Regions from separate parts of the Butyricimonas sp. RTP31003st1_G1_RTP31003_210430 genome, predicted to be linked through region 1. Evidence: riboswitches for the same ligand, from Rfam matches in the RefSeq annotation. Region 1 holds a riboswitch; each other region holds the start of a gene.
What was found. Region 1 has a riboswitch for cobalamin ahead of AB5542_RS11150 (ABC transporter substrate-binding protein). Riboswitches for the same ligand answer to the same signal wherever they lie in the genome.
Positions count from the first base shown of each region.

Region 2: it holds a riboswitch for cobalamin, as region 1 does, so the genes downstream of both, AB5542_RS18445 (4-hydroxyphenylacetate 3-hydroxylase family protein) here and AB5542_RS11150 (ABC transporter substrate-binding protein) in region 1, are expected to answer to the same signal.
Region 3: it holds a riboswitch for cobalamin, as region 1 does, so the genes downstream of both, AB5542_RS06300 (TonB-dependent receptor) here and AB5542_RS11150 (ABC transporter substrate-binding protein) in region 1, are expected to answer to the same signal.

Region 1 covers NZ_JBCOSQ010000031.1:20,562-28,329, forward strand. Annotated here, with positions in the region: gene AB5542_RS11130 (ATP-binding protein) at 1-1,088, opposite strand, end outside; gene AB5542_RS11135 (ATP-binding protein) at 1,180-2,730, opposite strand; gene AB5542_RS11140 (ABC transporter ATP-binding protein) at 2,828-3,583, opposite strand; gene AB5542_RS11145 (FecCD family ABC transporter permease) at 3,580-4,533, opposite strand; gene AB5542_RS11150 (ABC transporter substrate-binding protein) at 4,829-5,917, opposite strand; cobalamin riboswitch at 6,084-6,290, opposite strand; gene cobO (cob(I)yrinic acid a,c-diamide adenosyltransferase) at 6,369-6,887, opposite strand; gene AB5542_RS11160 (hypothetical protein) at 6,935-7,588, opposite strand.
Region 2 covers NZ_JBCOSQ010000079.1:9,350-17,117, reverse strand. Annotated here, with positions in the region: gene ruvB (Holliday junction branch migration DNA helicase RuvB) at 1-680, opposite strand, end outside; gene AB5542_RS18460 (nucleoside deaminase) at 770-1,204, opposite strand; gene AB5542_RS18455 (tetratricopeptide repeat protein) at 1,210-2,667, opposite strand; gene AB5542_RS18450 (phosphoglycerate kinase) at 2,896-4,089, shown strand; cobalamin riboswitch at 4,310-4,513, shown strand; gene AB5542_RS18445 (4-hydroxyphenylacetate 3-hydroxylase family protein) at 4,868-6,331, shown strand; gene AB5542_RS18440 (NifU family protein) at 6,309-6,638, shown strand; gene AB5542_RS18435 (acetyl-CoA hydrolase/transferase family protein) at 6,638-7,768, shown strand, end outside.
Region 3 covers NZ_JBCOSQ010000014.1:56,644-64,411, reverse strand. Annotated here, with positions in the region: gene AB5542_RS06315 (MBOAT family O-acyltransferase) at 1-1,003, shown strand, start outside; gene AB5542_RS06310 (histidine kinase) at 1,039-2,016, shown strand; gene AB5542_RS06305 (aminopeptidase C) at 2,314-3,531, opposite strand; gene AB5542_RS06300 (TonB-dependent receptor) at 3,922-6,279, opposite strand; cobalamin riboswitch at 6,385-6,586, opposite strand; cobalamin riboswitch at 6,767-6,977, shown strand; gene AB5542_RS06295 (TonB-dependent receptor) at 7,030-7,768, shown strand, end outside.

The sequences.
Region 1 (7,768 bases):
ACCTCTTTGTTTGGGAATCCAAGGCGATAAAGTCCAAAACGTTTATCATAGCTTTTTATCGTGAGGTACCCGCTTTGGAAAATCACGGGGATGGGCTGTTCGTCACCGTAAATGCTATTCAATACGTCTGAGTTGGTTTCTTCGGTTGCCATCCGTTCCAGATCATAATGATTGCGTTTCAGTAGCTCCACGAGATAGGTGGGTGTACCCGTTTCAAACCAGTAACTACCGAATTTCATCTTGAAAAATGTATTCAGCACGCTGAATGGATTGTATATACCTTCAGAATTTTCGACAAAATGGTAACCATCGTAATACTTCTTCAATTCAGCTCCCACTTCCTCGTAGGTCATCTTTTGTGCAGCGGCTAACTCGTGCAAATCTTCTTCAAAATTGTCATGAATTTCTTGCTCTGTCATTCCGCACAAGGAAATGAAAGGTTCATCCATCGAAATGTCTATCAGGTTATTCAAATCACTGAACACGCTGACTTTCCCGAATTTGGTTACCCCGGTTAAGATGGCGAATTGGATGCAACCATCCATTGTTTTGAGCACTCCGTAGAAAGGTTTCAACGTGTTACGGTATTCTCGTTGAAGATTCTCGTTTCCAATAGCTTGTAACAAGGGTTTGTCGTACTCGTCAACGAGAATGGCTACTCGTTGGCCGGATTGCTGGCAGGCTCGTTCCACGATTCCTTTGAAACGTAGGGCTAGGGTAGACTCTCCGACTCCGGTGCCGTAAAGTACTTCCCATTTTGATATGGCCTCTTCGAGTATTTTATCCAAGCTATCCGGGGCATCATATTTTCCAATATTGAGATCCAGGTGTAGCACGGGCCGCCGAATCCAATCCTTTTCTAATTTTTCCATGGCCAACCCGTTAAACAACTCCTTTTTTCCGAGAAAATAGGCATCGAGCGTGGAGATTAACAGGCTCTTTCCAAAACGACGCGGGCGACTGAGAAAGTAATAACTTCCTTTTTTCACCAGTCGGTAAATCAAGGCGGTTTTGTCAACGTAAGCATAACCTTCTTTCCGGATTTTCTCGAAATTCTGGATACCTATAGGATAAATTTTCTCACTCATGTGCGTTCGTTTATGGATAATAATAGAACAAAGATATTCAATTTTATATGATTATCGAAGATAGCTATGTTTTAAAAATTAAAGATACTGGTTATGACTCCACGATCCATTTCTCGATATTCCTTGTTTTCGAACTGAAGTTCACGCCAATTTTAAATATCTTGCGTTTATCTGATTGGAATGGTTGAGCGTAATGCTTGTCATGGATTTGTTGCAAGGCCTCTTCTGCACTGCCATTCAGTTTAAATTCCATGATGTAAATGTAATCGTTGGTTTTCAACACGAGATCCACACGTCCCTCGGAAGTGTGATACTCGACTTCCGTGTAAAAACCTACCAGCTTGAAGATGATAAAAAGCACGTTTTGATAATGACGTTCTTGTTCGCTGATCAGCTCGTAAGGAGTATCGGCCAGAAAACTTTTCAATCTATTGAAAAAGGCATCCAGTTGCCCTGTACGTATTTCACGAACGAATTTTTGTATTTCAAATGGAGCCTCAATTTTGTTGAACCGGGTGTAAAAAGGCATCAGGAAATTGATAAAACCTTCCTCCACTTCTTTGTTTGGAAATCCTAGGCGATATAATCCGAATTCTTTGTCATAGCCTTTTATCGTGAGGTACCCGCTCTGGAAGATCACGGGGATAGGCTGTTCGTCCCCGTAAATACTATTCAATACGTCTGAGCTGGTTTCTTCGGATGCCATGCGTTCCAGGTCATAATGATTGCGTTTCAGCAACTCCACGAGATAGGTGGGTGTACCCGTTTCGAACCAGTAATTGCCAAAATCTTTCCGCTTGAATGCGCTTAGCAGACTAAACGGATTGTACATGCCGATAGAATTATGCGTGAAGTGATACCCGTCATACCATTTTTCCAGTTCCGCGTTGACTTCATCGTATGTCATGCTTTGAACTTTGGCAAATTCATGTAATTCTTCTTCTAAATTTTCATGTATTTCTTGATTGCTGACACCGCAAAGAGTGACATATTCGTTCCACATGGAAAGATCTTCCAGGTTGTTCAGGTCACTGAACACGCTTACCTTTCCGAATTTAGTCACGCCCGTGAGCATGGCAAATTGGATACACCCGTCCATGGTTTTAAGTACACCATAGAAAGGCTTTAGGGTGTTACGGTATTCCCGTTGAAGCTCCTCGTCGCCGATAGCTTGTAACAAGGGTTTGTCGTATTCGTCAACAAGGATGGCAACCCGTTGTCCGGATTGCTTGTAGGCTCGTTCCACGACACCTTTGAAACGTAAAGCCAGGGTACTTTCCCCGGCACCCGTGCCAAACACCGTTTCCCACTTCACGAGAGCCTCGTTCAATATCTTGTCCAAGCTGTCGGGGGCATCATATTTCCCGATATTCAGGTCTATATGCAATACCGGGCGTTTCACCCAATCTTTTTCCAGTTTTTCTATTGCCAACCCTTCAAACAAATCCCTTTCTCCCCGGAAATAGGCATCGAGCGTGGAAATCAACAGGCTCTTCCCAAAACGACGCGGGCGACTGAGAAAGTAATAACTACCCGTTTTTACCAGTCGGTAAATCAAGGCAGTCTTGTCAATATAGAAATAACCTTCTTTTCGGATTTTCTCGAAATTCTGGATACCTATGGGATAAATTTTCTCACTCATACGCGTTCGTTTATGGATAATAATAGAACAAAGATACTCAATTTTCTATGATTATCGAAAATGAACGACAAGTTTAACGCCTCTCTTAAGCAGCCTTTCATCGGACACGGATACGCAATTCTTTCGGGTCGAACGTGATGGTTTCGTTCCGGAACAAGCGTTCGATATGACCGCTGTTGATCATCTGTCGCGTGGGCAGGTAATGCAAATGCGGGCGATCGATCAAGGCGATGGAATCGCAGAGCGTGAGGGCAATATCCAGTTCGTGGGTTGAAAAAAGGATACATTTGTTTTGCTCGTGTGCCAGCCTTTGCAATAAAACTCCCAACTCGTAACGGTTCGGTAGGTCCAGAAAAGAGGTGGGTTCATCAAGCAGGATGATGGGGGTGTCTTGTGCGAGAGCTCGGGCGATCATGATTCGCTGGCATTCCCCGTCCGACATCTGGTCCATTGTTCGTTCGGCATAGGCCGACATATCGAGTAATGCCAGGGATTTATCAACGATTTCCCGGTCGCGTGGTTGCAGTCGTCCTACCCAGTTCGTGTAGGGAGCCCGCCCGAGGGCAACTACATCCCGGCATTTCAGGTTAGGAATCCGTACCTTTTCGGTAGTCACGAAACTGACGGTACGAGCCAGTTCCTCCGGTCGCAACCCGGCAAGGTCTTTCCCGGCCAGCAATATTCGCCCGGACTTGATTTTCCCTAACCCCGCCGTGGCCCGTAGCAAGGTACTTTTCCCGCTACCATTACGTCCCAACAAGGCGATCAGCCCGCCCCCGTCCAAGTTGGCCGACACCCGTTCAAGTAGGATTTGTTGCCCGTATCCCAGTGTTAAAGATTCCAGTTCTATCATGCCGGTCGAAGGTTTTTATACACCACCCAAATAATTACCGGGATCCCCAGCAGGGCGGTAATACAATTCACGGGTAGCACGAGTGTTTTAGCAATAATATCACATATCAACATGGCCACGACTCCCAGTAATATACTTCCCGGCAAAAGCGTCCGGTGGTCCGCGTCATTAAACAACATACGGGCCACGTGAGGCACGGCAAGTCCGAGAAAGCCTACCGGGCCGCAAAATGCCGTCACGGTTCCGGTCAACAACGTTGTCGATACGAAAATAAGCGTTCTGGCGCGCCGTATATTCAGTCCCATTGTCTGGGCATAACTCTCCCCGAGTAAAAGAAGATTTAATGCCTTGATACAATAAATCGAGAGAATGACGCCCACGCAAATCACGGGAATCATGATAAATAGTTTCGTGGTCGTGACGTGTCCCAGGGAGCCCATCGACCATAGGAAAAACATTTTCAATTGCTCGGCAGAACTCAAGTACTGTAAAATCTGTATGATAGCTCCCGCGATGTAACCGATCATCACTCCCATGATCAACACCCCAAGGATATTTTTCACGTAACGGCTGATGATGGCAATCAGTAACAGGACCATGACGGCCCCGCCCCATCCGGCCCCGACAATACCTACCGACTGCCAGAAACCGGAATGTGCCAGTCCTAACAGGGGAGCTCCTAGGATAAAGAAAGCAACGCCTAATCCCGATCCGGAACTTACTCCCAGCAGGTAGGGGTCTGCCAGCGGGTTCCGGAAAACGGTCTGCATCTGCAAGCCGCTTATCGAAAGCACCACGCCGATCAGAACGGCCACGATCACCCTCACCAATCGAATCGACAGCACGATATTCCGGGTTGTCATATCCGTCTCGTTACCCGTGAACACGTTCCACACCTGCCCGACGGAAAGTGCCGAATCTCCCGACACCAAATCGAGTGCGAACAGCACGAATACCAGCAGGCTCAGGAAAAGGAATATGATCGAATTGCGTTTCACGATATAATTGAAAATTGAAAATGGACAATTGAAAATGACATCACTGTTGTTAATTTCTTGAGTTATGATTTTAGATTCCAGCCGTACGGGGTGACGCATTAACTACCCCCTCTAACTCCCCCTTACACAGGGGGAGGATACGCTACATTGTAATATCGTAGCGCCTTCTCGCGTTCGTCTCTCCCTCTGTGTAAGGGGGAGCTGGTGGGGGTAGATGCTTTTTTCATTCTAAACTCTAAATTTTAAACTATTCCAAGTGCCTGTAATAATACAAATCCTCCGTCACCAGTTCCGGGTGCAGGATTTTGATCAGGTCCCGGAGTACGATGTCCGGGCGTACAACAGCCGATTCCCAGTAATCATTTCCCCCTTCGGGCGTTAAGCGCAAGTTATTATTATAGACCTTGTTTTCTTGGATGGCTTTCGCGTCCTTGAATTTCGGATTCATGATCTTTAACTCGTCGAGAGTCGTTGCCATACCTACATTCAACCACACGTCAGCCTCGCGAATCAACCCGTAGGCTGTTTCCAGTCCGATGGGTTCGGCCCCGTTAGAGGTGTTTTTCTTGTAAATATAATCCCCTCCCGCGTCCGTGATTAATTGTGCCACGTAGCTTTTCGCGGAAGGCATGGCCCAACTGTCATTCCACGGTGTGTTCAGCATGACGGTAGGACGTTTTTCCACGTTTGCCGTTAACTGTTTCATGTTGTTATAACGTTCGGGAATCTCTCTAAATACTTTTGTACCTGCTTCCCGGCTGTCCGTCAATTCGGAAATGGCAACCAGCCATTCGGCCTTGCCCAGCGGAGATTCTTCCAGGTATTCTCCCACGTACATATAAGGAACATTCAATTCTTTTAGTTTGTCCGTCACGGTTGATTGTGCGTCCCCGATGCCGTATAGTAATACAAGATCCGGGGCCAACCCGACAAGAAGTTCATAATTTATTTCCGCCCCCATGTCTTTTATGGTTTCTTTGTGTGCAAGGACATACGGGTTGGAAACATAATTCATTCCGGAAACTCCTACTACCCGATCCACTTGGTTAATGGCATCCAGCATGGCGATGTAAGTGGATGACATACATACAATTCGTTTCGCTCCTGCGGGAATAATCACACCGTCAAAATCTTTCGGTGCCTGCTCCCCGTTCCGAGCCACGAAGTAGGACATTTCAACGCCTTCCGCTCCCTGCCAGGGGTTACGCACGTGAATAATCGTGCTTTCCGTGTTATCAGCTCCCATGATGTCGAATCCCGTGGCGTATTCCGGTGTGTAAACTTCCTTCGTGAAGGCGCTTGTGGACTTTGTTTTCGTCTGACAACCGGATAGCATCAGAAAAACGATAAACGTGAATAATAATAGTACTTGTTTCATATGTAATAGTTTTTATAAAACTTCGAGAGAGATATTTACGCGAGTGGGAAAAAACTGAAACGGTAAATCAAAAACAGAATGACCTTGCCATCTATACCTGATTACCATCTGAATCCCGCAGATGCAAATCTGTCCCGATCATAGCAGGTCTTCTGACTTATCCCTTTTATCGTGCCTTCCCAGCATTCTAACCAGTGGCAAACGTACGATAAACTTTTCCTTTAAAAGGGGGAAATACAGCAACGGGTATTGTTCCGGATTTCCACCGGATTCCCTTTTTCATTCAACACAACACGAAGTGGTGTATGAAACTATGACGGTGCGAAAATAGGTTGTAATTTTTAATTAGGCAATAAATTGTATAGAAGATTTTTATTTCATTGGTATGAACCGCTGTTAGGCGAGGTTTTCAATGATCAATCCCGTTACGGGACAGGACGCCAAGCGAATAATAGTGTTTCACTTCTTGCATATTTGTTACGAGGTCTGCTATATCGATTAATTCCTGGGGTGCATAACGTCCGGTAATTACGATTTCCGTGTGAGGGGAGCGTTGGCGGAGAACATTTAACACTTCTTCCAGGGAAAGCATGGAGTAATACAGGGCAATTGTCAGTTCGTCCAAGATAACCATATCGAATTTACCTTCCATAAGATGTTGGCGACATATTTCCAGCCCTTCGTGAGCTGCTTGTATATCTGCCGGGGTGGGTTCTTTTTCAATGAAGCAGCCTTCTCCGAATTGCTGGATAACAAGGTGGTCGAACAAGGGTTCTATGGCTGTTTCGTTATATTTCATGCTCTTGACGAATTGCCCGATGAAAACACTTTTCCCGGCACATAAAGCCCGGACGGCCAGTCCGAAGGCTGCGGTTGTTTTCCCTTTCCCGTTTCCCGTGTAGATATGGATGTATCCTCTAAGTGTCATATCCTTTTGATTTTAAGTTTTTTGAGGGTAGGAGAGTTGCATGGACATTACACTCCCGCGTACACGCTTGGAGAGAAACGGGTGGTATCTTTATTGCCGAAAAACAAGTAGAGATGCAGGGGTGTCCCTTCCGGTTGTTTCGCTGCCGGGATGTCCACGGTCACTTTGCCGTCGCCCCGGAACGAGTTAAGGCACGTGATCATTTGCGGGGCGCGGGGTAAGGTCCCGTAAAAATATCCCACGTACACTTGATCTGACACGCTCGCTTTCGGGCAGTCAATGTCATTTTCCCAGTTTAGGGTCACGGACCATCCTTCCCTTGTGACACTCGTGATTACCGGTGCGTCCAGTGTGCCTGTCGAGAATCGGAATGTCGGGAAAGCCCATACCCCTTCTCCCGGGCGAAAACATCCCCCGTTTTGAGAATGGAATAAGGAATCGCTTTTATTTATTCCCATCTCCTTGGCCATGAGTTTCCATATCGGCAAATCCCCGATGGCACGACGGTAGATTCTCCACATTTTACGGGCTTCCGTGAAACGGCTGGAGGATTCCTCTTCCCCCTCGGTTCTTGTTTTTTTAGGACTCCGTCGTGATTTACAGGCCCGAACTTTGTTGCCGTGTCGGTAATAGGTTATCCCGTCAATCCGGATAGAGCCTTGTGCCAGAAGAGCTACAGGAATAGATAATGTGTTTTCCATGATAATAATTATTTGATAATCAATCGTGTATTAATTCATGAGCAAAAGTAGATAGAATATTTTTAATACGCAAATAAAACTCTTTTAAAACGCTATTATATATAGCGCTTTAATAGGGATTTAATAGCGTTCTAATAGCGCTTTATATGAAAGTGATCACTTATATCTCATGAATAATAC
Region 2 (7,768 bases), on a different contig from region 1:
CGCAACAAGGCATTAGCAATACGAGGCGTCCCGCGACTTCTGGACGCGATCTCTTTCGAGGCCTGACTCGTGATCTTTGTTCTTAAAATAGCTGCCGAGCGCTCCACGATCCCCGTCAGCACGTCGAGATCATAATATTCCAAGTGACTATTGATACCGAAACGCGCCCTCAACGGGGCTGTCAGTAAGCCGCTACGCGTGGTCGCCCCGATCAGCGTGAAAGGACTCAATTGGATCTGCACGGATCGGGCAGCCGGCCCTTTATCTATCATAATATCAATCTTGAAATCCTCCATCGCCGAGTAAAGATACTCTTCCACGATCGGGCTTAACCGGTGAATCTCGTCAATAAACAACACATCATTCGGCTCCAGATTAGTTAACAACCCCGCTAAATCACCCGGTTTATCCAACACCGGACCCGAAGTAATCTTAATCCCGACTCCCAACTCGTTAGCAATAATAGCCGACAAGGTTGTCTTTCCCAATCCGGGAGGGCCATGCAACAGAACGTGATCCAGAGATTCACCCCGCATCTTCGCCGCCTCCACGAAGACTTCCAGATTATCCACGATCTTCTTTTGCCCCTGGAAATCACTAAAACTCAACGGACGCAAAGCCTTCTCCAGTTCTTTCTCACTATCTGGCACATTCCCGGTCCTTATATCAAAATTACCCATGTACTATTTCATTAATAACAATCTATTCAATTCGTAAATGTACAACAAAACAATTGAAAACGGAAAATGGTAAATGGAGAATAAATTAATTATCTTTTTCTGGCAAAGAAATTTTTTACCAATTCTCCACATTCATCCTCTAAAACTCCGGTAACCACGTTTGTCTTCGGGTGTAACACGGACGGAGAAAGCCGGGCATACCCCCGATGCAGGTCGGCAGCCCCGTACACCAATTCTCCCAATTGAGCCCAAGCAAGCGCACCACCACACATGACGCACGGTTCTAACGTGACATACAGGGTACAATCATTTAAATATTTTCCTCCCAATAAAGAAGTCGCGGACGTGATGGCAAGCATCTCCGCATGTGCCGTCACATCATTCAAACGCTCGGTTTGATTATGGGCCCGGGCGATTACCCGACCTTTACAAACGACTACTGCTCCAACCGGGATTTCCCCTTCTTCTTCAGCCAAGCGGGCTTCTTCCAACGCTTTCCGCATGAATATCTCGTGCTTATCCATAAATACTATTTTCTCTTATTATACTCTCGTTCTTTTCCCCACGAAACCCAGGTATATATCAAGGCCGAAACGATCAGTCCCACGGTCACAAGTAATGCCAGCACCAACCACCAATTGGCAGACTCCTGTTTCCGGTTCATCTCTTCGATCTCCCGCAGAAATTTTTGATTCTTGTATTTTTTCAACACTTGACGATAACGTCCGTTATCATAAAAGGAATCGTACAACTCCAAAACTGAATCCCGTCGATGCAAGACGTCACAAAACGCCTGCCGGTTCTCCATATCCTCGTGATATTCACTCAACAATTCCAACACCCGGGCCTGAGCCAATTGACTCTCCGGAGATTCTGCTTTTTTATAACTAATATCTTCCAAATACGCAACAGCCTCATCCTTTTCCCCCATCTCCCACAAACAACGCCCATACCTTAAATAATTCATGAATATCACACCGGGAACCTTCAATTGATTTTCACGAGCATATATCTCGTAGAAGTCAATCGCACTTTTTAACGCCATCAAAGCCGAGTCCCGAAGTCCCTCCTGGATAAAAGATTCGGCTACACGAGTGAGCAACACGTTACGCATTCCACCTCGTTTTTCATTCACCAACCCGCCCCTCAATATCTCCCGAGCCTTTTCGTGATACCCCAACCCGGAATAAGCCTCGGCTACCTGAATCCCGTAACGTCCAAGCCTACTTGAATCCGGCAATTCCTTTAAAACCTCTTCATACCAGAGTAACGCCTCCTCATGCCTTCCCAACTTTTTCAGGCTTGCCGCCATCTGCTCGTAAAAAGGTTTCACCTTATCCCGGAATCTTGATCGTCGTAAAAGGCGATAGGCCTCCTCGTAACAAGCATATTGTTCTTCATATTCTTGCAAGACCCCGTATAAAGTTGCTTTCAAGCGATAAGCCTCGATCTCCCCCTCCGTATCCGAAAGTCCCCGATACAACGACAATGCCTGATCCACGGCTTTAAAAGCCCGGTCTATATCGATCGATTTAAAAAAACAAGCTCCCAAGTAATAGAATTTAGCCTCTTCCTCCCGGGTAAATACCACCTTAGAAGGCACCCGGCTGATAAAACGAATGGCCTCTTCCACACAACTATCCCGCAAAATCAAAGAACCGTAAAGCCGGGTTAATTCCAGCGCCACTAAATTCTTCACGTCCCGCGGGGCAATCCGGTAGGCCTCCCGTAAGTAAATCCGAGCCTGTTGCATCTGCTCCACCCTAGTGGAATAACAACTTCCCGCGGTCAACAATACTTTCGAACGGAAAAAATTAGGTAACCCCATAGACACCTTTACCAAAGAATCAAACGCAGGCGATAACATCACAGAGTTCTCCAACTCCCTGCACAATTCTGCTGTTTTCGCTTTCTCATTTTTCCGACAAGAAGACAACAAAAACAAAATTGTTATCCCCATGCATATTATGATTACAACTCGTCTCATTCTTGCTAATTTTGTCTTCTCTCACCAAGCTAATAGTCTATTCACTACCATGCACATTTTTATTGAAGGTAAAAATCCAAATTTTCCGTGAGTGATACAAATTTTCACCCACATTTTTTCATCCTGTACATCCACTAAATTCCTTCCTGCATATTTTTTGGTTTAAATAATTTTATCCTTACCTTTATCTTTTGATTAAGTAATTTACTCATTAAAATAACAATTGCTATGCAGACAATTGATAATTACAACTTTAAAAACAAGAAGGCGCTTATCCGCGTAGACTTCAACGTACCTTTAAATGAAAAGTTCGAGATCACGGACGACACCCGTATGCGGGCAGCCGTTCCCACGATCAAGAAAGTGTTGACGGGAGGAGGTTCCGTAATATTGATGTCTCATCTCGGACGCCCGAAAAACGGACCGGAAGACAAATTTTCATTAAAACATATCCAGAAACACCTGGAAGAACTGTTAGGTGTACCCGTGAAGTTCGCCGATGACTGCATCGGGGAAAGTGCGGTAAAAGCTGCAACAGACCTGAAACCGGGAGAAGTTCTCCTGTTGGAAAACCTTCGATTCTACAAAGAAGAAGAAAAAGGAGACGAGAATTTCGCTCAAAAACTGGCATCTTTAGCCGACGTTTGGATCAACGATGCCTTCGGGACAGCCCACCGGGCTCACGCATCCACCGCTGTTATTGCCAAATTTTTCCCGAATGACAAACTATTCGGCTACGTCATGCAAGGAGAATTGGAAAGCGTGGATAAAGTAATGCACAACCCTACCCGCCCGTTCACGGCCATCATGGGAGGCTCCAAAGTTTCATCCAAAATCGATATTATCATGAACCTCATGGATAAGGTGGATAACCTCATCTTGGGCGGTGGAATGACTTACACGTTCAAAAAAGCATTAGGCGGTCATGTCGGCAATTCTATCTGCGAGGAAGACAAACTCGACCTGGCTCTTGAAATCATGAAACTAGCCAAAGAAAAAGGTGTAAATCTTGTATTGGCAACCGACACTGTCGCTGCCGACGCTTTCGACAATAACGCCAACACCCAGATCGTTCCTTCCATGGAAATTCCCGATGGATGGGAAGGATTGGATGTAGGCCCGGAAAGTATTGCTTCCTTCACCAAGGTCATCGAGCAATCCAAAACAATCCTTTGGAATGGCCCCGTGGGAGTATTCGAAATGCCAAAATTCGCCGTGGGAACCAAGGCCATTGCTGATGCCATCGTGAAAGCCACAGCAAACGGCGCCTTCTCCTTAATCGGGGGTGGCGACTCTGTTGCCGCCATCAACCAATTCGGCTTGGCCGACAGGGTCAGCTACGTATCCACCGGAGGTGGTGCCCTGCTCGAATACATCGAGGGAAAAGAGTTACCGGGAATCACGGCTATTCGAGGAAAATAAACTTCACCAAACATCATAATCGTGACCGGAGCAAATTCCGGTCACTTTTCTTATATAGAAAATTTCTTCTTTGAGACTTTACCACCATTAAATCATTATTACCTATTCTCTCGAATTTCTACACGTCTCCATCAAGACCTCATTAACAAATTAACGGACTAAGCTTTTTTACATCCATTAAAAAATTACAGAAAAAAAGTAGGAATACAATTATATTTATATACCTTTGTGACGTCATGGTGATCTCTTCCCCCTGCAAGGGAAAAGATTGAATAGGGAATCCGGTGAAAATCCGGGACTGTGCCCTCAGCTGTAAGTTCTTAAAAAGGTTTTCGCATTCTAATGGTCACTTTTTCAACAAGAAAAGGGAAGGCCGCGAATTCCGGAACAAGTCAGAAGACCTGCCTGACAAAATATAAATCCGTTACTCTGGGGATTTGGGGTAAAGGAGATGTGCGAAGTTATTCATAAAAATAAAATTGTGTTGACGTCCCCCGGGATGGAACATTATGAACAAAGGAGCATTACAGCGTGAGTATATTTATACTGACGTAATTAATTCTTTTTCAACGAGAAAAAGAAAATGTTTCTCTATGATGGCAACGAGAGACAGCGAATGTTACCCCTTCAACGGCAAACATACGCCTCGATCCTCTGTATCCTTTCCCTTCTCACTTTCTTCCCTTCAAATTCTCCCCTGTAACAGACAGCAAACGGCTTTTATTTACTGCAATTTTTCTTTATTCAAAATATTACAACTAATAAAATATCAAAGATCATGATGACAAAAGAACAGTACATTGAGAGTCTCAGGAAACTAAACCTGAAGGTCTATTTCATGGGAGAACTAATCAGCAATCCCGTAGATCACCCGATGATCCGCCCGTCCATGAATGCAGTGGCCATGACTTATGAATTGGCTGAAAAAGATGAGTACAAGACGCTCATGACGGCAAAATCCAATCTTACCGGAAAAACAGTTAATCGTTTCTGCCACCTGCATCAAAGCACCGAAGACTTGATCAACAAGGTAAAGATGCAACGTTTAGTCGGACAGAAAACCGGGGCTTGTTTCCAACGCTGCGTTGGAATGGACGCCTTCAACGCCATTTACTCCACCACTTACGAAATTGACCAAGCTCATGGAACGGAATACCACAAACGTTTCATAGAGTACTTGAAATATGTACAAGACAACGATCTCACTGTCGACGGGGCTATGACCGATCCGAAAGGAGACCGGGGTCTTTCTCCATCACAACAAGAAGATCCGGACCTATATCTTCGCATCAAGGAAGTACGCCCGGACGGGATTATCGTTCGCGGGGCCAAAGCTCACCAAACCGGGGCAGTCAATTCCCACGAACACTTGATTATGCCGACCGTAGCCATGAAAGAATCCGATAAAGACTACGCTGTTTCATTTGCCGTACCTTCTGACGCGGAAGGCGTACTCATGATCTACGGACGCCAGTCCTGCGATACCCGCAAAATGGAAAAAGACGCGGATCTCGACTTGGGAAATTCACAATTCGGTGGACATGAAGCTCTTGTGATATTTGACGATGTATTCGTCCCCAACGAGCGAATTTTCATGTGTAAAGAATATGAATTTGCAGGCATGATGGTAGAGCGTTTTGCCGGTTATCACAGACAATCCTACGGGGGATGTAAAGTCGGTGTAGGTGACGTACTTATCGGTGCTGCCGCTCTCGCCGCAGACTACAATGGAGTACCTAAAGCCAACCATATCAAGGACAAGCTCATCGAAATGATGCACCTCAACGAAACCCTTTACTCGTGCGGAATCGCCTGCTCGGCAGAAGGAGAACCCACGTTGGCGGGCAACTACCAGATCAATTTGCTACTTGCCAATGTCTGCAAACAGAACGTGACTCGTTTCCCGTATGAAATTGCCAGACTCGCGGAAGATATTGCCGGGGGATTAATGGTAACCATGCCTTCAGCCCAAGATTTAAGAGACCCGTATATCGGTGGATATGTAAAAAAATACCTGCAAGGAGCCACGGGGACTGACACTGAAAACCGGATGCGTATTCTTCGCCTGATCGAGAACATCACGCTCGGGACCGCGGCGGTAGGCTACCGCACGGAATCCATGCACGGAGCCGGCTCCCCACAAGCACAACGAATCATGATTGCCCGGCAAGGAAACCTCGAAAACAAGAAAGAATTAGCAAAACAAATTGCCCGGATCGATGAAAGTAAGAACCGGAAATAATCAAGACCCCACGACTCTGTGGAAGCACCTGGAGGAGATCATAAAAACACACATTCGCCCTCTCCTCCAGGACCACGGGGGGGATATTGTTATTCGGGAAATCCGCGAGAAAGACGTGCGGGTTGCTCTACTCGGCAACTGCAAGGGATGCCCTGCCGCACAAATCACGATTGAACAGACCGTGCAACGCATTCTCTCGGAACAAATGGGAAACAAGATCGGGAAAGTCATTCTGGTGAACGAAATAGATCCCGGTATATTAGACTTTGCTCGTCAGATTCTCAACCGCAATAAAACAGATAGATGATGAACTGGAAAGAACTTTATACACAAAAACTAACCACAGCCGAGAAAGCAATCAAGGCCATCCGGAACAACGACCGGGTTGTCTTTGCCCATGCAGCAGGTGTTCCTCAGGAAATCACCAAAGCTCTCGTGGCACACAAAGACGATTTCCATAACGTGGAAATATACCATATGCTATGCCTTGGCGATGGAGCTTATACTCAACCGGAAATGTTATCCCACTTCCGGCACAACACCAATTTCGTGGGAGGAAACACCCGACAAGCCGTGAATGAAGACCGTGCAGACTTCATTCCTTGTTTCTTTCACGAATTACCACACTTTTTCCGCAACGGAACTCTGCCTGTTGACGTGGCAATCGTTCATCTCAGCACACCGGACGAAGAAGGTTATTGTAGTTTCGGAGTTTCTTCCGACTACACGAAACCCGCGGCTCATGCCGCACGCATGGTGATTGCCGAAGTGAACGACCGGATGCCTCATGTTGGAGGTGATAACCACATACACGTTTCCGAACTGGATTATATCGTGGAAACCTCCAACCCCTTGTTTGAAATACCCCTGCCTAAAATCGGGGAAACGGAACAAGCTATCGGTCGGTACTGTGCAGAACTCATCGAGGATGGCTCCACCCTGCAGCTGGGAATAGGAGCTATCCCCGATGCCGTCCTGCAATGCCTGCAAGACAAAAAAGATCTGGGTATTCACACGGAAATGTTCTCTGACGGGGTAATCGATCTGGTCCAAAAAGGAGTCATCAACGGAAAATGTAAAACCCTCCATCCGGGGAAACTGGTTGCCACCTTCCTCATGGGAAGCCAACGCCTATACGATTTTGTTGATAACAATCCCGATGTAGCCCTCTTTCCCGTGGACTATGTAAACGATCCTTACATCATTTGCCAGAATCGTCAATTAATATCCATCAACTCTTGTATCGAGATCGATCTTTCCGGACAAGTTTGTTCCGAAACCATCGGCCCGAAACAATTCAGCGGAACGGGAGGCCAAGTCGATTACATCCGGGGAGCAGCTCTCTCCGAAGGCGGTAAATCCATCCTGGCCATGCCTTCCACGGCAGCCCGGGGGAAGGTTTCCCGTATCGTACCGTATCTAGCAGCAGGAGCAGCC
Region 3 (7,768 bases), on a different contig from region 1:
TGAACGCTCGCTACCGGACTTCATGCTCTATATGCTATTTTTCATGAAATTCCTTTCCGGACCGATCGAACGGGCCTTCGATATGCTCCCGCAGTTGAAAATCGAGAAACGTTTCGACTACGACACGGTTACCTACGGTCTGAAACTCATGCTGATCGGTTTGATGAAAAAAGTCCTGATCGCCGACCGACTAGCTCCGCATCTGGATAATATATTTGCCTCCGTACAAGATGCTTCCGGGGCGCAGCTATTACTCGCCGGGTTATTGTATCCGATCGAGCTTTATGCCGATTTCTCCGGTTACACGGATATGGCTATCGGTGGGGCCATGATGTTCGGTTATCGTCTGTCTCCGAACTTTAATCGTCCGTTCGTGGCAAAGACAATCACCGACTTTTGGCGCCGCTGGCATATGTCCCTCTCCTTCTGGGTCAGGGATTACCTTTACCAACCCATCGCGGCAAGTAAACGATATTGGGGACAGTGGGGCATCGTCTACGCTCTTGTGGTCACCTTCGTGTTACTCGGCGTGTGGCACGGGGCTGGTTGGAACTATGTGATATACGGGTTAATCCAAGGACTTATCATCAGCTACGAGATGGTGACCGTGGCCTACCGGAATAAAGTGGAAACAAGCGTGGGGAAACACGTGTTCGGGGCTTACTCTATCCTCCGGACCTACCTGCTCTTCGCATTCTCCCTGCTATTTTTCCGTCTGCCCTCGTTATCCGATGCCGGGTACATGATCAGTCACCTCTCCTTCAACCTGCACACCTCTATTAAAGAACTGCGACTAGGGATGACCGACCAAGAATGTATCGTTGCCGGGGTTGCCGTCGTAGTGCTTTTCCTATACGAATACTTTATGTCGAAACGGGACCTGCTACAAGCCTTGAGCGAGCGTCACAGAATCATACGCTGGGGGGTCTACTACCTGCTCGTACTACTCATGTTCCTATTCGGACAATTCGGATCTGAAGATTTCATCTATTTACAGTTTTAGCCATGAGAACTTTCAAAGGATTTATAATAAAATGCATGCTTTTTCTTGTTCCCTTCTTTGTCCTCGCTGGGTTCTATTTCTACGATGATCCCTTCAAGGTCCTACGGGAATATAAAAAATATGACAATGACCCGATCTTCCTGAACGAAGATTACATCGGTTGGAAAACATACAAGAATTATCGGGACTCCCTGCACTTCGATTCCTTCATCCTAGGAAATTCCTGTACCATGGCATTTCTTACCTCCGACTGGGAAAAATACCTCAACGGAAGTAAGGCTATACGCTTGTACGGGACGGCTGAACGACTGGCTGCCGTACACCGGAAAGTGATGGCTCTTGACAAGGAAGAGGAGCGTATTGCAAATGTCCTGCTCATCGTCGATGCCACCCTATTGCGAGAATATCAGTTATCCACGGGCTATATGCACCTACTTCCCCCGGAAGTCAGCGGGATGAATAAATTCAAGTTCCAATCTCAGTTCGCACAAGAATTCTTCAACCCAAAATTTCTGGTTCCCTACATGGATTACCGGGTATGCCAACGCTACCGCAATTACATGAGAGGAATCGTGAATCCCGACAAAAACATCCGCAATGTTGTCACAAACGACTTGTGGAACCCGCGGGAACACGAGATAGAACAACTCGGTGAACATTACTGGGAAAAACATAAAAAGAGATTCCGCCCCCGTCCCGGGGAAGAACGGGTTCACCCTCCGGTACTGATGAAACCACAAATCAAACTGTTATCGGAAATCGCAAAAGTATTCCAGGATCACCACACGAAGTATAAAATCATCATTAGCCCGGAATACAAACAAATACGTCTGAACCCGGCGGATGTGGAACAATTGAAAGAAATATTCGGAGCTGAAAACGTTTATGACTTTTCCGGCATCAACAAGTACACAAATAACATCCGGAACTACTACGAAGGAGCCCATTATCGCCCCTGTCTCGGACGCCAACTACTGGATAGCGTGTATGCCACGCACGAAACAACTGACTAATTTTAGATTTAATAATTTTAGATTTTAAATTCCAGCCGCACAAGGCTGACGCTTTTTGAGACACGATCATCAAGAAACTCCTCCGTCACTTCGTGCCACCTCCTCTATAAACAGAGGAGGAGTTGGTGACTCTTCCCGAAAACAGGGAGTATTCCAGCTCTCCCTCTGTTTATAGAGGGAGTACCCCGAAGGGGGGAGGGAGTTTGAGAAATGACTTTTTGAACAGCCCCGGAGGGGTAGTTAAAGCGTCAGCCTTGTGCGGCTGGAATCTAAAATTTAAAATCATTAAATCTAAAATTAATTGATTCCCAATTTCTTCCTTATCGCCTTCGGGATAGCGTTTTTGTGAACCATAATATCCATTGTCTTCAAAGCCATATAAGGATAAGATGCGTAGAAATACCCTCCGAATTTGTTATACTTATTCCAAGAATTCTTCACGATGAAATAAGGAGTTCCGTTCTGATCTTTTGCTTTACCAATGATATGCATTCCGTGATCGTCCGTTGTCAGGTAACGATCGAACTCTTCCTGTCTCATCTCCTGCGTGATCGTCTTTTCGGGAGCCGGACCTTGCTTGAAAGCATCCATCATCTGCTGTCCCTTCGGCAACTTTTCCCATTTAGCAATTTCCGCACCGCTCATCTCCTTCGTGTCCGTTGCCGGAATCACGGCAACCCCTGCATCCTTCGTGGCAAATCCTTTCTCGCTCACGTCAGCACCCCAGACGAAAGTATAACCGTTATCAATAGCATAATCCATCACTTGCATCAACTCTTCCAACGGAAGATTATAAGCCTTATCCCAAGACCAGTTATCCTCAACCTCAATAGCGAACTCCGTGTAGAAAGGATGGTGCGTGAAAGAGGTTAAATTCACATAGTCATCCATGTTTAAACCAACCACCTCTTTAGCAAAAGTCTGCGGTGTATATTCTTTTCCTTGATATTCAAACTTCTCCGGCTCCGGTCCGAGATAAGTATCCAGAATAGCATCGAATCCCCGTTTCCACGCCGTACTCAACCGCTTGTTGTTATTTTCCACTACCGCCTGCACGTAAGCTTTCAAAACAGCATCAATCTCTCCGAAAACATGACTCGGTTCTCCGTAATTCAATCCTTGATACACCTCAAGAGGCACAATCCCATATTTCTTCGCCATATTCGTCACATCCGAAGAGGCTCCTCCCACCGCAAAATTCAACACCCCGTGCAAGCGAACATATTTATCCGCCTTATCCGAATAAGCGTGTTTCACGAAATACATGGCCGACAAATTCACCGAATCTTTTCCCATTCGCATCATTTCCGACTCTAGGAAAGAGGACGTTGACCATGACCAACAAGTCCCGGCACGATACTGATCCTTCACGGACGTAGCGGGCAATCTCTTAATATCTGTAAACTGGTAGCCTACAGGCTTTGTCGTGTCCTGTGCTGTCGTATTTTGCTGCGCATAGGCCATCATGTACTCTCCGAAAACGAGGGCGAATAAAATAAATGCTGTTCTCTTCATATCTTTTATATTGATTGTGATTTAATTGTCTGCCTGCAAAAGTATAAAAAGAACCGCAAAACAAGCTGACAAGCTGAATATATTTACGTTAGCCAATAACAAAAAGAGAACTGCCTGAACAGTTCTCTCTATTACAAAATAAACTCCTCCGACCTTCGGCCACCTCCTCTATAAACAGAGGAGGAGCTGGTGATTCTTCCCAAAAACAGGGAGTATTTCAGCTCTCCCTCTGTTTATAGAGGGAAATCGGCGAGTAAGCGAGAACAGACTGAGAGTTTACTCGTTGTCTGTCGAGCGAGAGCCGATTCGAGACTGCTTGCAGGCTCAATACCCCAAAGGGGGAGGGAGTTTGACATCCTCCTTGACTTCTTTCAAATTCCCTTTCTTTAATTAAAAAGTATAGGAAACCGATGCCTGATAATTCCGGGGTTTCGCCATGATCGTGGTTCTCTCGAAATATTCCTTGTCAAACAAGTTGTTAACATTCAATGCCAGTGTTACGTGATTCTTGATCATGTAGAAAATACCCGCATCCATCAACCACAAGGCCGGATCGTACAACCGGTTATCTATATTCCGGAACACCTTATCCTTGAAATTCCCACTTAAATGGAATGACAAATTCTTTAGCACCCCGCGCGGTATCGTGTAATCGGCATAAGCGTAGAATGTCGTACGAGGCACACCCGTGGCACGAACATTTTTATTCTGTTCCTTATATTTAGAGAAACGTCCGCTCTCGGCAATTTCCCGCAAACGATAGTCCGACCAACCGAGACCTCCCGTAACTTGTAAAGTCGGTAACGGACGAACAACCACCTCAATATCAAAACCTCGCGAGTCGGCTCTTCCGACTTGTCCCCGAATACTCTTCTCGGTAGCAACACCATCCACCAACACCGTCGTGTCACCCAGACTCTTCACGATATTATACTTACGAATATAAAATACACTCGCATTAATATCCACCATCTCGTTCAAGGTGTAACGTACACCGACTTCCGTGGAATACCCTTTTTCCGGCTTGAACACTTCGCCCCCATCCTCGTCAGGATTGAACTCGTTACCCTTGCGGTCCAAATACATCACGGTAGGACTATATGTTGTGGTTACAGGATTGAAATAAGAAGAAATAGAACCGTAGAATGACAATTCAGGCATAGGGAAATACACGACACCCACCCGATACGTGAATGCCGAGGTCTCCACCTCTTTCCATTCTTTCCTGTTCTTCGTTTCATATTTCTGTTTCCCGTCGTCAATCGTAGCACTTGATGTTTTCCGGCTATACAAATCCACACGTCCCGAGGCCATCATCTTCCATTTATCATTGAATTCGATCACGTCATGCAAATAAATTCCATGCGTTCTCTCCGTGCGCAGAGAAACGGCTGAAACTTTCGTGTCCCACCATCCCTGCACGATATGCGGGTCCCGCACAGGCAAAAGTGCATCCAAACCGGGCCCCCACAAATCGTCATCTCCATAACCGTTATACTGGGCGAAATCAAAACAATTGTACGTCCATCCCAACGTGTAGTTATGCAACACGGAACCTGTCTCGAACTTCCCGGTCAACTCGATCGTGTTATTCACGTTTTTGTGGTCCGGATTAAAATTCAACGGATTCTGACGGGCAGCATTTCCTCGTTGAACCGTATCCAAGTCAACATACACCTTCTCGTCTTCTGACTTATAATAATACCATTTATATATCGGGTCCTTAGAGGTACGATAAGAAAGCCCCTCAATACAATGATAATCCAAATCACTGTGGAAATAGGAAAAACGTTCTTTCAACTTCATCCAATCCGTGATCTGGTAAACGTATGACACAGACATATCCCATACTTTCCGTTTCATGTAATTATTGGCAAAGTCATTATAAACCTCGCGGTAATCCGCCTCCGGGTGGCGATCCCCCTTCAGCGCATACGGTTTGTCTCCGTCCACGTAGAACATATCACCGGGCATAACGGGTGCAGCCCCGATCTCGGTCGTGTAATCATCATCGGCATAACTACCGGTCACATCAATACGTCCCCACTTTCCTAAATCAGCTCCCAAAACACCATACACGGAAAAACGATTTGCATTCACCTCACGCCATCCGTCACCCGTTGAATAATTGATATTGGCACGATATTCAAGAGGTCCCACAAGTTTTCCCCCGAAACCAAGAGTAGCCCGTCTCTCATCCCAGCTACCATAACTGATACGAGCGTTAGCCGAAAAATCGGGAGACGCTTTCTTGCGCACGATATTCAACACTCCGCCCATAGCCGAATGTCCGGCCAAAATAGCGGCGGGTCCTTTCAACAATTCGATAGACTCCACGGCAGCCAAATCCCCGTAAGGCACGTTATTATTCAACGTCCGCTCATCGCGAATCCCGTCAATCATAACAACCGCACTCCCCTGGCCGCGAATAGAAAACTGTTGAAACTGCCCGTATTGCTTGTCTTTCGCTACAATTCCCGGCAAAAACTTAACGGCATCCATCAGATCAACAATTCCCTTCCGGTCAAGCATCTGGCTAGACAACTTGCTCACCGTTATCGGAACGAAACGTAAAGGCACATCCAATCCCAACAAATCAATCCTCTTCTTTTTCTGCATCACATCCACCTGATCGATACGGAATAAAGAGTCCGTGATACTCTTTTTCTTTCGCTTATCGTCCTCTTGAGCGAAAAGCGAACCGACGCACACAAACAGCAACAATGCTAATACAACAACTTTTTTCATACAACTATATATTAATAATGAATAAGCATTATTAACATAGTCTTTTGGGCAACATGAGTTTAAGGTAAAATCCATCTTTTTCCCTCTCGCTTTTTTTCCCGAAAGCTATGGTTTATCTTGTTCGGCAGGTCTTCTGACTTGTTCCGGATTTTGTTGCCTTCCCAGTTTATAACCAGTGACATTTGAAGTACAAAACCCCTTGTATAGGAACTTACAGCTGCGGGTACAGTCCCGGATTCACACCGGATTCCCTATTAAGCATCACCTCCATGACCGAAGGCTCCGCACCAAAACATGGCGCGAATGTAATATATTTTTTTATATTATACTTTTCAACATGATTTTTTTATTTCCATAATTCAATCATCATAACAAACTGACAACCAACCTATATAATAAAAACTCCAACAATATCCTTAACGAATCTCTATACCTTCTCCAGGTATCATTTTTCTCACCCAACCGTAACCTTTTGTCAAAAAATATATACATTTGTGCCGTCTTAGGTGATGTGTTAATGCTCAATTAACATACAAGAGGGAAACCGGTTAGAATCCGGTACAGTGCCCGCTACTGTGATGCCCGTTTCTCCCTAACGAAGAGATTCAAAGAAAGGTTCTTACACCACTGTTCGTAAGGACGGGAAGGTATCTTTCTTAGGCGTAGTCAGGAGACCTGCCGAGACAAACATAGGTAATAGCGTATTCTCGGGGCCAGGAATACTATTATAAACTTTAAAACTTAACCCGAATGAAAAGAATTGTAGTACTGACTACATTATTCATGCTGACTTTGGCAAGCGTCTCGCTAGGGCAGATCACGTTGAGAGGGAAAGTGATCGATGCAAAAAGCGGGAAAGCACTTATCGGGGCCAATGTACGATTAGTCGGAACAAGCATCGGAATCGCCACGAACAACAAGGGCGAATTCGTCCTCGAAAAAGTTCCCGACGGTACCTACACGCTCCGGGCCAGTTACTCCGGTTACGAAGTCAGTTCCATAAAAGTCAGTAGTAGCAAAAGTGACATTCTGTTCCAACTGAAAACATCACTGATCAACCTCGATCAAGTCGTTGTTTCGGGAACGGGAACTCACCGAAAATTAAAGGACTCACCAGTCCCCGTCGAGGTCATGACAGCCTCGGACATCAAAAAAGGTGGAATCTCCACCATCGAGGATGCCCTCGTGATGCTAAATCCCTCGTTTAGTTTCCGCCCAACGGCTATGAGTACAAACATGACCCTTAACGGAATGAAAGGAGATTATATCCTCGTTCTCGTGAACGGGAAGAAAATGACCGGAGACATTTCCGGTTACGTTGACCTCTCCCGGATCGACATGGGTAGGGTAAAACGAATCGAAGTCCTTAAAGGTGCAGCCTCCTCCCTCTACGGATCGGACGCTATTGCGGGAGTGATCAACATTATCACAGATCAGCCGCATGACGCCCTGAACATCGTGTCCACGACCCGATTAGGAGGCAAGGGCA